DNA from 3 places in the Streptomyces sp. NPDC033221 genome. Region 3 is predicted to be linked to each of the others. Evidence: riboswitches for the same ligand, from Rfam matches in the RefSeq annotation. Region 3 holds a riboswitch; each other region holds the start of a gene.
The links. Region 3 has a riboswitch for cyclic di-AMP ahead of ACZ53K_RS26840 (M23 family metallopeptidase). Riboswitches for the same ligand answer to the same signal wherever they lie in the genome.
Positions count from the first base shown of each region.

Region 1: linked by a shared signal. The riboswitch ahead of ACZ53K_RS17100 (transglycosylase family protein) and the one ahead of ACZ53K_RS26840 (M23 family metallopeptidase) in region 3 are both predicted to bind cyclic di-AMP.
Region 2: linked by a shared signal. The riboswitch ahead of ACZ53K_RS25810 (C40 family peptidase) and the one ahead of ACZ53K_RS26840 (M23 family metallopeptidase) in region 3 are both predicted to bind cyclic di-AMP.

Region 1 is NZ_JBVIQN010000011.1:112,746-116,010, reverse strand. It holds gene ACZ53K_RS17110 (cytochrome P450 family protein) at 1-274, shown strand, start outside; gene ACZ53K_RS17105 (transglycosylase family protein) at 455-1,468, shown strand; cyclic di-AMP (ydaO/yuaA leader) riboswitch at 1,729-1,899, shown strand; gene ACZ53K_RS17100 (transglycosylase family protein) at 1,901-2,602, shown strand; gene eno (phosphopyruvate hydratase) at 2,978-3,265, shown strand, end outside.
Region 2 is NZ_JBVIQN010000021.1:98,197-101,461, reverse strand. It holds gene ACZ53K_RS25815 (DUF6328 family protein) at 319-948, opposite strand; gene ACZ53K_RS25810 (C40 family peptidase) at 1,076-1,549, opposite strand; cyclic di-AMP (ydaO/yuaA leader) riboswitch at 1,553-1,717, opposite strand; gene ACZ53K_RS25805 (hypothetical protein) at 2,267-2,572, opposite strand; gene ACZ53K_RS25800 (ATP-dependent Clp protease proteolytic subunit) at 2,580-3,215, opposite strand.
Region 3 is NZ_JBVIQN010000023.1:18,486-21,750, reverse strand. It holds gene ACZ53K_RS26845 (M16 family metallopeptidase) at 1-1,221, shown strand, start outside; cyclic di-AMP (ydaO/yuaA leader) riboswitch at 1,474-1,628, shown strand; gene ACZ53K_RS26840 (M23 family metallopeptidase) at 1,642-2,439, shown strand; gene ACZ53K_RS26835 (GntR family transcriptional regulator) at 2,671-3,265, shown strand, end outside.

The DNA.
Region 1 (3,265 bases), on a different contig from region 3:
CGCCGCCGACCGGGACCCGGAGCGCTTCGCCGGGCCCGACGTCCTGGACCTGTCCCGCCGCGACAACCAGCACCTCGGATACGGCCACGGCATCCACTACTGCCTGGGCGCGCCGCTGGCCCGCCTCGAAGGCCAGACCGCGATGGCCACCCTGCTGACCCGGCTGCCGGACCTGCGGCTCGGCGCGGAGCCGGACGAGCTGCGCTGGCGCGGCGGGCTGATCATGCGGGGGCTGCGGGCCCTGCCGGTGGAGTTCACGCCCGTACGGAAGTGACGTCACGTCAGGCCGTGACCTGGGCGTGATCTCCGCTACACCGGCTTGTGACGAGCGGGCGGCCCCGCTACCTTCATCCGTTTGAAAGGCCGGGGCGGGCGGCGCGGCAGCGCACGGGCCACACCGCCGACGCTCCCGGCCCTTCGACGACAACTCAACCGCCGCTCGAAAGGCAACCGCATGCGCTCCGGGAACGGCCGTCACCGACGCCCCCGTCAGGCTCCGGCCATCTTCGTCACGGCGGGAGTCGCCGGCGGCGCCCTCGCCATGCCGCTGCTCGCCGCGAGCAGCGCCAACGCCGCCGACGCGGCCACCTGGGACCGCGTCGCGCAGTGCGAGAGCAGCGGGGTGTGGAGCGCCAACGCCGGCAACGGCTTCTACGGCGGGCTCCAGCTGACCCAGGAGATGTGGGACCGCTACGGCGGCTCGGCGTACGCCTCGCGGCCGGACCTGGCCAGCCGCTCGCAGCAGATAGCCGTCGCCGAGTCGATCCTCGCCGCGCGCGGCCCCGACACGTGGCCGAGCTGCGCGGTGAACGCGGGACTCAAGCAGGGCGGCAGCGGGCCGGACGTCGACCCGGGCAGCACGGCCACGCCGACTCCGCGGCCGGAGCCCTCGTCCCCGTCCCCGTCCTCCCCCGCCACCCCGCCGCCCTCCTCCGGGCCGTCCGGGACGCCGCAGCCCGGCCACGGCACGCCGGAGCCGAAGCCGTCGCCCACCGGTCCGTCCGGGACCCCGGGCCCGTCCCGTACGCCGGACCCGTCCGGTACGGGCCGTACGGAGGACCCGGCGCGGCCCGCCGACCCGGCCGCCCCGGGCGACGGCGCCTCCACGAGCCCCACCGCGCCTCCGTCGCAGGGCAAGCACCGCGGCGAGCCCGGCGAGGACGAGAAGCCCGGCACGGGCGCGGACGCGGGTACGGGTACGGACGCGGGCAAGGGCGCGGGCTCCGGTGGCGCGGGCGACGCGGACCGCTCCGGCGGGGGACGTCCCTCGCGGGGCGGGGACGCGCACCGTACGGACCCGGGTGTGCCGGGCGGCTACACCGTGCAGCCTGGTGACAACCTGTCAGTCATCGCCGAGGACCGCGGGGTCCCGGGCGGCTGGCCGGCGCTCTACGAGGCCAACAAAGGTGCCATCGGGGGCGATCCGGACCTTATCCACCCTGGTCAGCGCCTCGATCTCGGCCACTGACGGGGTAATTCGTAGACATTCGCCCGCTTTGGCGAAAGTGAGACATGGATCTCGTTGCGGGGGCCGGTGACCGTCCCGTCCGTTGTTTCCAAACCTGCGACGACCTGCGGAAATGTGATGATCCTGTGATGTCTGGGGGCCAACTGGCCTCAGATGTAGGGGTTTGAACCCACGGGGTGTTCCTGTTTACCGTCTTCATCGCTCGCCAAAGCGGGCCCTTCGATCACACGCCGAATCCTGCCGGTGGTCGGAGGTCACTCGACGCGAGAGCGCCGAAGGCAGGAGCGGGGGACCCAAGGTAAGCGCCGGCCCCACCCGCGAAAGCGGGTCCAACCGGCTTGGGGTGAAGCCATGTGTGAAGCACACACGGCCGGGCAACTCACATGGCCCGAACCCGACAGCTCACCTCGCAGGCGTCGGTGAGGAACAACCATGCTGAACTCCAAGGGCAAGCACCGTCGTCCCTCCAAGGCCGTCCGCGTCGCCACCCTGGCGGGCGTCGCCGGTGCCGCTGTGGCCGTCCCGCTGATGGGCGCCACCTCCGCCTCCGCCGCGGGCAACAACTGGGACGCCGTCGCCCAGTGCGAGTCCGGTGGCAACTGGTCGATCAACACCGGCAACGGCTACTACGGTGGCCTGCAGTTCACCAACTCCAGCTGGGCCGCCGCCGGCGGTACCAAGTACGCCCCGCGTGCCGACCAGGCCAGCAAGAGCCAGCAGATCGCCGCGGCCGAGCGCCTGCTCGCCATCCAGGGCCCGGGTGCCTGGACCTGCGCCGGCGGCCACCTCGGCAAGGGCAACGCGAACGCCAAGGCCGACGGCGGCTCCTCGCAGGGCAGCAGCTCGCACAAGTCGCACAAGTCGTACAAGTCCGAGCGCTCCGCCTCGCAGGGCGCCTCCCGCTCCGAGGCCCGCAAGCAGGGCGAGGAGCTGGCCCGCAAGACCCCGGCCCCGCAGAAGAAGTCGACGCCGAAGTCGAACCCCGAGGGCAACTACACCGTCAAGTCCGGTGACACCCTCGCCAAGATCGCCGCTTCCCACGGCAAGAACTGGAAGTCGGTCTACGAGAACAACAAGTCCGTCATCGGCGGCAACCCCAACCTGATCTTCCCGGGTCAGAAGCTGGCCGTCTGAGCCCGCTGACCCCTGACGGACCCCGGGTGACCGTGACACCCCGTACGTACGGCGGTACGTACGGACGGCACGGCTCCCCAGGGCCCGCCCGTCCCGGGAATCCGCTCTTCCCGTGAGACCGCCCCGCCACGGCGCCTGTCCCCCGCACGCGCCGCGGCGGGGCTTCTCCATTTCCCTCCGGGCCCGGCCCGGCCCCTCCGGCCCGCCCCCGCCCGTCCGCCGACTTCTCCGTTCAGCGAACATTGCGCCCATACATCCCGTGAACAGGGGCTTTGCGGGTGTATTCGTCCCACGGACCGGGCTGGCGGCGAGCGGAACCCCCGGAGGCCGTTAGGCTCGTGCTGCAGAACTCCAGACACCCACGAAGGAGACAACGTGCCGTCCATCGACGTCGTCGTAGCTCGCGAGATCCTCGACTCGCGAGGCAACCCCACGGTCGAGGTCGAGGTCGGCCTCGACGACGGCAGCACCGGCCGTGCCGCCGTCCCGTCCGGCGCCTCGACCGGCGCCTTCGAGGCCATCGAGCTGCGCGACGGTGACCCGGCCCGCTACCTGGGCAAGGGCGTGGAGAAGGCCGTCCTCGCGGTCATCGAGCAGATCGGCCCGGAGCTGGTCGGCTACGACGCCACCGAGCAGCGCCTGATCGACCAGGCCATGTTCGAC
Region 2 (3,265 bases), on a different contig from region 3:
CCATCGGTTCACCGTCGCCAAAGCAAGGACGACCAGGTCACAAAAGATTTCGACGGCGCGGTGCGATCGGTACGGCCGGTGCGGCCAGCCGACCGGTGCGACCAGCCGATCGGTGCGGCCGGGGAGGCTAGGGCGCTTCTGACGGATCTCCGCGGCATCGCGACTCCCCCAGCTACCGCTGGGAGGTGCCCCCAGGCACGCACCCTCGCCGCACGGCGCAAAGGGACAGGTGGCTCCGCCACATGACCCTTCACACCGCACGCCGAGCGCACGCACCGAACGCCGCTCCGTCCCCCACGGAGATCCATCAGAAACGCCCTAGTCGCCGGCCGTCGGCTTGATGTGCCCGTTCAGATGTCCCAGTACGCGGGGCAGCAGCGCCCACAGCCCACCGCACGTCACCAGCGTCACCGAACCCGCGACCACCCCCGCCCCGCGTCCCAGTACGACGTCGACGACCAGCAGCACCGCACCGGCCAGCGCCAGCGCGAGCACCGCCATCCCGGCGGCCGTCAGACGCGCAGAGACCTCCACGATCAGCCCCTTCGCGCGCCGCCGGAACAGGACCCGGTGCACCGCGGCAGGCGCGGTGAGCAGCAGCGTCGCCAGTACGGCCAGGAGCAAGGTGCCCACGTAGAACGCGCGTTGCGTGGTGTCCAGGGACACGAAGCGCGGGGTGAAGGCCAGCGTCAGCAGGAACGCGAAGAGGATCTGCACACCGGTCTGCAGGACGCGCAGTTCCTGGAGCAGTTCGCCGAAGTTGCGGTCGTAGCGTTCCAGCGGCGTCTCGTTGCGGTCCGCGCACACGGTGTGCGGGGCGGGACCGGACGGCTGGTGCGGTTCGGCGTGCGGCTCGGCCGGTCCGGGTGCTCTCGGCAGTTCGGCATGCTCGGTGTGTCCGCTGTGCTCGGTCAGTTCGTTCCGGTCGTCGTCGGTGAGGGGGGCCATTGCGTGCGGGTATCCGCCGACGCGTTGATCACTCCTCGAACGCGCACGGGTGTGCGGGAGCGCGCACCCGCGTACGGGCGGGAGGACCGGCGCGACCGGCGGATCACCACACCGGCGGACCGGGCGGTCAGCGCACCCGCCCGTACGAGACGCTGCGCGACCAGATGCGTTCCAGCCGCACCACGGCACCGGGCTTGGGCGCGTGCCAGATCTTGCCGCTCCCCGCGTAGATGCCCACGTGGTAGACGCCGCGGCGGGAGTGGAAGAAGACCAGGTCGCCGAGGCGGCGCGCGGAGGCGGACAGCTGCCGGGTGCGGTTGTACTGGGCCGCCGCGGTGCGCGGCAGCCGCTTCCCGGCCCGCTTGAACGAGTACAGCGTCAGTCCTGAGCAGTCGAAACGGTGTGGCCCGCTGGCTCCGTACTTGTAGGGCGCTCCCTTCTTGGAAGCGGCGACCCGCAGTGCCGCGGCCGAGCTCGACGCGGCTTCCGCGTTCTCGGTGGCTCCTGGGACGACCAGTGTTCCGCCGACCGTGGCGAGGGCGATGGCGGAGATCACTCCGGCTCGCGCCAGCAGAGGGGAAGCGGTGGTACGCGCAGTCATGCGCAACCCTTCGTCAGCCGCCTGCGAAGAAGTGCCTGTCGGGTTCGGGCAGGCGAAGATGCCCGGTCGCGGTGGCGACTTCACCCCAAGGGACCGTCCGGCCGTGGTGGCCGGCGGCCCCGTCGTGCTCGGGTCCTCCGCTCCTGCCGATCCAGGCGCATCGACCAGACATCCGGTACGGCGGCAGGATTGGGCGTCCGCCCGGACCGCCCCACCGCTGTGGCGGGGGCTTGTCGTCGAAGCGATCGTTGCGCACCTCGCGCCCGGATTCCGAGCAGAAACAGCTGTATGTGAGGTTGGTCACGTCTGCGCTGTTCGGGTGGACGGCGGGCGTTTCGTGGGAGGCCCGCGACGGGTGAGGACCCGTGCACCAGCCCCGGAAGCAGCGGTTCCGGGAGACACGTGCGTGGGTCGCGCAACATGTGTGGCACAGCGCGCGGCTCCGCGGATACGCCGTTCGAGCGAGCCCGATCGGGCTTCGTGTCGGCATACAGGTGGGCCCTTGTGGTGCCGTGGGACCTCCTGGCCGCCTCTGTCACCCTCCGCCTGGCGTGTGCCGCGTGAGGTGGCCGTGCTTCTCGTGTGCCAAAGGTGTGAGGGAGGGCGTCCGACCCCCGTCCGGACGCCCTCCCGGCCGGTGCGGCGGTGCCGTGGCGGCCGCACTCCTGAGGCGCGGCCGCCGCTCGGCGGCGGGAGCCGTGGCACTGCCCTGCCGCGTCAACCGCGCGGCGGTGGGACGGAGATCAGCCGTGCGCGGCGCTCGCCGTCCAGTACGCGCAGGGCCTGCGCCAGTGTGTCCGCGTGCAGTTCGCTCTCGCCCCGGTCGTGCATCAGCGTCAACGCGTCCCGTAGCGCGGCGGACTTGCCGACCAGGGCCTGTGCGGCGCGCAGCCCGCCGTACGTGTCCGTGCCGCGGGCCGGGTTGATACGGCCCAGCAGGTCCAGGACCGCCAGATAGCTGTCGATGACCGCGCCCTCGGCGCGCGTCAGCGCGGGCAGCGGCGGCAGTTCGGGCGGCAGCATCCCGGGCTCACTTCGCGCCGAGTGCCGCGGCGCCCGGCTTGCGGCTGCGGGTGAGCCCGTCGATGAGCCCGTACTCCACGGCCGACCCGGCGTCGAAGATCTTGTCGCGTTCGAGGTCTTCGGCGATCCGCTCGGCGGGCTGCCCGGTGTGCCGTACGAGCAGTTCCTCCAGCAGGGCGCGGGTGCGCAGCAGTTCGTCCGCCTGGATCCGGAGGTCGTCGGCCTGCCCCTGCACGGGTTCGCCGAACGAGGGCTGGTGGATGAGGATGCGGGCGCCCGGCAGGGCGAGGCGCTTGCCGGGCGCGCCGGCCGCCAGCAGTACCGCGGCGGCGGAGGCGGCCTGGCCCAGGCAGACCGTCTCGATGTCGCAGCCGACGAACTGCATCGTGTCGTAGATCGCGGACATCGCGGTGAAGGAGCCGCCGGGGGAGTTGATGTAGAGCGAGATGTCCCGGTCGGGGGCGTCGTAGTCCAGGTGCATGAGCTGGGCGATCACGTCGTTGGCCGCGGTGTCGTCGACCGGGGTGCCGAGGAAGATGATCCGCTCGCTGAGCAGCTTGGAGTAGGGGTCCATGGTCCGGGCCCCGTGGGTGGTGCGTTCGGTGAACTCCGGAAGGACGTAACGGGCCTGGGGGCCGTTCATGGAAAGCTCCTCTTCCCTAACCGTCTGTAAAAAATGTACAGGACGTACGT
Region 3 (3,265 bases):
GCGCCCCTGGAGACCGAGCCCGCGGGCCTGGACGGCGTCGCCACGATCATGGCGCGCGCCCTGTCCGAGGGCACCGACAAGCACGACGCCGAGCAGTTCGCCGCCGAGCTGGAGCGCTGCGGCGCCACCCTGGACGCGCACGCCGACCACCCCGGTGTCCGCGTCTCCCTGGAGGTCCCGGCCTCCCGGCTGGACAAGGCGCTCGGCCTGCTCGCCGACGCCCTGCGCGCCCCGGCCTTCCCGGACGGCGAGGTCGAGCGCCTGGTGCGCAACCGCCTCGACGAGATCCCGCACGAGCTGGCCAACCCGGCCCGCCGCGCCGCGATGGCCCTGTCCAAGGAGCTCTTCCCGGCCGACTCCCGGATGTCGCGGCCGCGCCAGGGCACCGAGGAGACCGTCACCCGTATCGACGCGGCGGCCGTACGTGCCTTCTACGAGGCCCATGTACGCCCCGCCACGGCCACCGCCGTCATCGTCGGTGACTTCACCGGCGTCGACGTGGACGCGGCCCTCACGGAGACCCTCGGCGCCTGGACGGGGTCGCCCGCCGAGCCGGTGAAGGCCTCCCCGATCACCGCCGACGACACCGGGCGTGTCGTGATCGTCGATCGCCCCGGCGCCGTACAGACCCAGCTGCTGATCGGCCGGATCGGCGCCGACCGGCACGACCGCGTCTGGCCCGCCCAGGTGCTCGGCACGTACTGCCTGGGCGGCACCCTCACCTCCCGCCTGGACCGGGTGCTGCGCGAGGAGAAGGGCTACACCTACGGGGTGCGGTCCTTCGGGCAGGTGCTGCGCTCCTCGGCCGACGGGGACGGCGCCGCGATGCTCGCCATCAGCGGTTCGGTGGACACCGCCTCCACCGGCCCGGCGCTGGAGGACCTCTGGAAGGTGCTGCGCACCCTCGCGGCCGAGGGTCTGACGGACGCCGAGCGCGATGTGGCCGTCCAGAACCTGGTCGGCGTCGCGCCCCTGAAGTACGAGACCGCCGCGGCCGTCGCGGGCACCCTCGCCGACCAGGTCGAGCAGCAGCTCCCGGACGATTTCCAGGCCCGGCTGTACGAGCGGCTGGCGCAGACCGGCACGGTCGAGGCGACCGCCGCGGCCGTCAACGCCTTCCCGGTCGACCGGCTGGTGACGGTCCTGGTGGGCGACGCCGCCGAGATCGAGGAGCCCGTCACGGCGCTCGGCATCGGCGAGGTGACGGTCGTCAGGGGCTGATGGCACGTCACCGGTGCGGGAGCGGCCGTCGGTGGCCGAGGGCCGTGCCCCGCGGGGGTGACGCATGGTCACATAAGGGATCCAGTGGTGCGCAGGCGCCACTGGATCTTCTTTATGTCCCAATTGTTGGGGGTGGTTGCATGGTGACCGTGTGGCGTACGGCACAATCCACGCGTTCTGTTTGCCGATTGAAAGTGGCCCCGTTTAGCGTCGATCCGGCTGTCCGCAGGATCACCGCCGCAACCGCGGCACGGACAGTCATCGCCGAGTCCCCGTACGGCGCGAGCCAGGGGAGCCGGGGACCCATGTCCCTTGGGGTGAATCGGACGCCTTCCCGGAGGTGCCCGTAGGAGACCTTCCTGCTCCGAACCCGTCAGCTAACCCGGTAGGCGAGAGGGAAGGAAAGGACACAGCCAGCCCATGGCGTTCACCCGTGCCACCGGGAAGCACCGTGGTCCGAGCCGCAGCGCGCGGACGACCCGAAACCTCGCCGGCATAGCCACGCTCGCCGCGTCCGGCGTCATCGCCTCCGTCGCCTCCCCGGCGCTGGCGGCCGGCAACCCGGACGACGCGAGCAGCCACGACACCGGACTGCACCACGCCGTCGTCCTCGGCGACGAGCTCGCCGAGCAGATCGAGGCACAGGCCGACGCGCAGCAGGAGGCCGCCGACGCCGCCGCCGCGCAGGCCAAGGCCGAGGCCGAGGCGCGCCGGCAGGCCGAAGAGGCCAAGCGCCAGGCCGAGGCGGAGGCCAAGAAGGAGCGCGAGGCCAAGGAGCGCGCCGCCCGTGAGGCCGAGCGCAAGCGCCTGCTCACGTACGTCGCCCCCGTCGACGGTTCCTACGTCTCCACCGGCTACAAGGCCTCCAGCGGCCTGTGGTCCTCCGGCAGCCACACCGGCGTCGACTTCCACGCCGCCTCCGGGACCACCGTCCACGCCGTCGGCTCGGGCACGGTCGTCGAGACCGGCTGGGGCGGCGCGTACGGGAACAACGTCGTCATCAAGATGAACGACGGCACCTACACCCAGTACGGCCACCTGTCGTCCATCAGCGTCTCGGTCGGCCAGACCGTCACCCCGGGCCAGCAGATCGCCCTGTCGGGCAACACCGGCAACACCACCGGCCCGCACCTGCACTTCGAGGCCCGCACCTCGGCGGAGTACGGCTCGGACATGGACCCGGTCGCCTACCTGCGCTCGCACGGCGTGAACGTCTGACGCACACCCGTCCCCCGTACGATGCCCCGGCCCGCGTGGCCGGGGCATCTGCGTATTCGTGGCCCGCCGCAAAGCCGGCCCGCCCGTATACGGCCGTCCCTGGCCAAAAAATAACCATGAATTCGCCGCGACCATCCGCCATCCGGTTCCCGTCGAATAGAGTCACGGCAAATGCCGCCGCCCGGTGGCATTTCCGGAAGTTTCCAGGGGTTTACGGCGGAGGCACAGGTGATGCGAGGCCCTCTTTCCGCGCATGTGGTGTGCACGGCGATCCGGGACGACATCGTATCCGGCGCTCTCCCGCCGGGCAGCCGGCTGATCGAGGAGTTGCTGGCCGGCCGCTACGGGGTCTCCCGCGTTCCCGTACGCGAGGCGCTGCGTACGCTGCAGTCCGAGGGCTTCGTCACGATCCGGCGCCACGCGGGCGCCTGCGTGGCCGAGCCGACCGAGCGCGAAGCCGCCGACGTCCTGGACATCCGCGGGCTGCTGGAGCCGCTGGGCGCCGCGCGCGCCGCCGCCCGCCGCACCGCGGCGCACATCAAGGTGCTGCGCGGCATCGTACGGCTGGGCCGTGAGCGCGCCCGGCACGGCCACCGCGCGGAGCTGCGCCAACTCGACGGCTGGTTCCACGAGACGCTCGCCCAGGCATCCGGCAGCGCCAGCATGGCGGCGCTGCTCACCCAGCTGCGGCGCAAGACCGACTGGATGTACGCGGTCGAACTCCCGGCCCGCGACGAGCGGTCGTGGGACGAGCACGGGGCGGTGCTGGACGCGGTGAGCCGCGGTGACGCCGAGCGGGCCCGCACCCTGATGGCGGCCCACATCG